DNA from 2 places in the Paenibacillus sp. MCAF9 genome. Region 2 is predicted to be linked to the other one. Evidence: predicted binding sites of a transcription regulator. Region 2 holds the regulator's gene; the other holds the start of a gene.
The links. Region 2 encodes LexA, which represses DNA repair genes until DNA is damaged. Its sites were predicted from a motif close to CGAACATATGTTCG; they were not measured.
Positions count from the first base shown of each region.

Region 1 (2,206 bases), on a different contig from region 2:
ACATCCTTATGATCTTTCAAATATTGCTTCGCATTCTCACGACCTTGGCCCAGACGCTCGCCATTGTAAGAGAACCATGCTCCGCTCTTCTGAACGATATCCATCTCAACACCGATATCAACAAGCGTACCTTCTCTGGAAATACCTTCGCCGTACATGATGTCCACCTCAGCTTGCTTAAACGGTGGAGCAACCTTGTTCTTAACAACCTTAATACGAGTACGGTTACCTATCATGTCATTGCCTTGCTTCAGCGTCTCAATACGACGTACGTCAAGACGTACGCTTGAGTAGAATTTCAATGCGCGTCCGCCTGGTGTTGTCTCGGGGTTACCGAACATAACGCCGACTTTCTCACGCAATTGGTTAATAAAGATCGCAATTGTTTTCGATTTGCTAATTGCTCCCGATAGCTTTCTCAAAGCCTGAGACATCAGACGAGCTTGAAGACCTACGTGAGAATCACCCATGTCGCCTTCGATTTCAGCTTTCGGTACAAGTGCCGCAACAGAGTCAATAACGATAATATCTACCGCGCCGCTTCTTACAAGAGCTTCGGCAATTTCCAAAGCTTGTTCGCCTGTATCAGGCTGCGAAAGCAATAGCTCATCAATATTTACACCAAGCTTGCTTGCATAAAGCGGGTCAAGCGCGTGCTCGGCATCGATAAAGGCAGCTTGTCCGCCAATTTTTTGAACCTCAGCAATCGCGTGAAGCGCTACTGTCGTTTTACCAGAAGATTCCGGCCCATATATTTCGATAACCCGTCCACGCGGTAATCCGCCTATTCCCAAAGCAATATCTAGAGCAAGCGAACCGCTAGGCACGGTCTCAACTTGCATGTGTGTGGATTCTCCCAATTTCATGATGGAGCCTTTACCAAATTGTTTCTCAATTTGACGCAAAGCCATTTCTAGTGCAGCGCGACGATCCGACAAGAAACTCACATCCTTCTTTATTTATAATTTTATGATACCTTTTTTCCGGCAGGTTGACAAGCATTTTTTCGAACATACATTCGCCTTTTCGCTTCGCCCCCTTAAATGGACATAAAAAAACCGCAGCAAAGGTAATCTTCGCTACGGTTCTTCCGATAACTAAGCTTTATTATAACGGTCAAACCGTCAATTGACAAACATTATTTATGGCAATCATCCATTTGCCAAACATCCATCTGCCATTCCTAATCAGCAAAATTACCGTGCTTGCAGCGCAAGCCACAAACGATACAAAGCAGACTTTACTGCTCGCATTCTAATCATGCCTCTGCCGCCGCTCAAATTCAGCGTATGAACAGCGGTCGGTTTGCCGCGCTCGGCAATTCCTACATAGACAAGCCCCACTGGCTTGCCTTCTGATTGTGCTGGACCAGCAACTCCTGTCAAAGAAACGCCAAAATCAGCATCGGAGAGTTCTCGAACCCGCTCTGCCATTAAAGCGGCAGTCGAATCGCTAATCGCTCCAGGAGCCCCTTCGCCTTCAAGTTGAGTCATCGGAATGCTGAGCAAATGATGCTTCATTATATTGGTGTAGGTGACAACCCCTCCTACGTACTCTCCACTGCTTCCAGGAACGTTTGTAATTAGCTCGGCAAGCAAACCCCCACTAATGCTTTCCGCGCTCGCCAGCTTGCGTCTTGAGGCTCTCAGCAGGTGTATAACCTCCTCCTCCAGAGGGATATCCTGCTCTGCATACAAATACTCGCCTACCCGATCCTTAATCTGCTGCACACTTTTATCGATTTTCAGATCAGCCTCAATGGAAGAGCTCGCTTTGGTCGATACGCGTATCGAAACCTCGCCTTCCTTTGCATATGGCGCGATCGTAGGATCAAGCTGCCCATCAATTAGATCCAGAAGCTTAGCTTCGAGGTTGGATTCACCTATCCCCGCAAACTTTAAAATGCGAGAATAAAGCGGATTGGCCTCTCCCAACATCGAACGCAGCCACCGTTCACCGGCGCCTTCCATCATCGGCTTCATTTCACGCGGCGGTCCCGGCAGCAGCAAATAAAGTGTTCCATCAACAGACAAACCGTTGCCAACGGCTAAGCCTGTTGTATTTTCCAACGGAACCCCGCCATCGATCATCAAAGCTTGACGACGATTGCTCTCCACCATATGAATGCCGCGCGAGCTGAACATCTGCTCAATTGCTGACATAGACGGCTCATGAATGCTCAGCTCACGGTTCAAATAATCAGCTA
Region 1 covers NZ_JBFREL010000015.1:122,289-124,494, reverse strand. The annotation lists gene recA (recombinase RecA) at 1-938, opposite strand, end outside; gene AB4Z45_RS21260 (competence/damage-inducible protein A) at 1,197-2,206, opposite strand, start outside.
Region 1: the regulator LexA is predicted to act here: its motif matches at 1,008-1,021, upstream of recA (recombinase RecA).

Region 2 (2,206 bases):
TACATTCGTGAGTTTGAAAAAAATAAAGAAAATTACCGATACAATTTAATCGGATTGTTAGGTGTACTGCTTGAGCTTAATATCGAGCCAACAGATTCGTATTTCTGCTCCCAGTTTGTTGCTGAAGCTATGCGGAGCAGCGGTATAAACTTGTGGGAACGACCATCCGCGCAAGTGACACCTCATGATTTTCTTAAAAATGAGCAAATGCAAATCGTATATGAAGGTTTACTTTATGATTATCCGAAACTTGACCGCAAGAAGCTAATACGAATTTCTAATTTAAGAACAACTGCCGTACTGTTAAGAAAACGTGTAATTTAACTTCTCTCCATTTAAATAACAAACTAATGGTTGGAAGGAGTCTGAAAAGCAAAAAGAAGATCCATCAAATGGATCTTCTTTTGCTAATATTAAGAATGGCTCAAATACGAATTAATATCCGAAGCCAAAGCCGCCGCAACTGCAAGCAATGATCACCAGTAGAATGAATAATACTAAGATGATTCCTAAGCTTGAGAAAGCTCCACCCACGTAACCGGACATTTTTCAATGCACCTCCTTACGAGTTGAATACACAGTATGTTATGCGTAATAAATTCATAGTGATTGGGTGTTTGTCATTAGCTGATTAATTCATGATTTCGTAACTGTGAACGATGAGATCGCTGGCTTTGCAATAAACAAAAAAGTGACTGAATATGACAGACACTATAATTTACTTGCACTTTTTTTTATTATGCGAAAATATAGAAGATCTGGTGTTGGCAAACAAGCAGCTTAGCTAGTTATACAAAAGCATAGTGGAGAGTGGGAGCTGTATCAGCTTGAACGTAATGTTCCCGCACAACAATTTTGGACCCATGTCATTGGAGCGCTAAAAATTAGAATTTTGTTGAAAGGCTTGAGAATGGCAGACGATACCAAACCTTTAAGCAAGATCGTTAACATAATAGTCAAAGAAAAGGCTGAATCAACGTCGTTGATTCAGCCTTTTCTTTATGTACATATTAGTTGGTATTAATGAATATCACGGAAAAGTCCAATGACTTTACCTAGAATCGTTACATTTTGAAGTAATATAGGCTGCATTGTGGAATTTTCCGGCTGCAAACGAATATGATTTTTCTCTTTGTAAAATGTTTTGACTGTTGCTTCGTCGTCCTCAGTCATTGCAACGACGATCTCACCATTGTTTGCCGTTTGCTGTTGACGAACGATAACATAATCCCCGTCATGAATACCTGCTTCAATCATACTCTCGCCCATGACATTCAATATAAAAACACTGCTGTCACCAACAAAATGAGAAGGAAGCGGGAAATATTCTTCAATATTTTCTGTAGCAGTAATCGGCACACCAGCGGTAACTTTACCAACAATAGGTACTCTAGCAACGGAAAGCGGGATAATGCCATCAGAGCTTTCTTGATCCAAAATTTCAATAGCACGCGGTTTAGTAGGATCTCGGCGTATTAAACCTTTTTTCTCTAGACGGTCCAAATGACCGTGAACGGTTGAACTGGACAACAATCCAACAGCTTCGCCGATTTCTCGAACGGAGGGTGGATAGCCTTTCTCCCGAACTTCATTCTTAATAAATTCAAGAATTGAATGTTGTCGGTTAGAAATCTTCGACACTGCAATCACTCCATTAGTAGGTTTGCAAAAAATTATAACATAGAACTCGAGTTCGTACAAACATAAGTTCTTAAGTACAGAGGTTCGTATTTTTTTCGTTGACACCAAACGTTTGTTCGTGTAATCTAAAAACAGAACAAACGTTTGGGGTGTTGATAAATGATAACCAGTCCAAGTTTTTATAGAACCATTCATAAACAAGATACGAACAAAGCAACAAAGGTCAACCGCTTGATTAAGCATTTCATAAAGCGTCATACTGTTAAGCTCGTCGTTTGCACTGCTGTGTTTTTCTTATTGTTTACGAGCTTCCTACTTATGGGGACATACGCTTCGAGTAATACTCCGGAAGCCGCTTCCGCGGAAGAACAAATTATTAGGGTGCAATCAGGCGATACACTTTGGAATATTGCAAAACAAGTTTCAGATGGCAGCCATGATATCAGATATATCGTATATTTGATTAAAGATCGGAATGATCTGCAATCAACAGTTATAAAGCCAGGACAGAAGTTAATTATTCCTAGCATTTAGCTTGATTTTCCATTACAATTCAATAGTTCAT
Region 2 covers NZ_JBFREL010000001.1:234,094-236,299, forward strand. The annotation lists gene AB4Z45_RS01080 (hypothetical protein) at 1-324, shown strand, start outside; gene AB4Z45_RS01085 (sporulation protein YjcZ) at 436-546, opposite strand; gene lexA (transcriptional repressor LexA) at 1,021-1,641, opposite strand; gene yneA (cell division suppressor protein YneA) at 1,801-2,175, shown strand.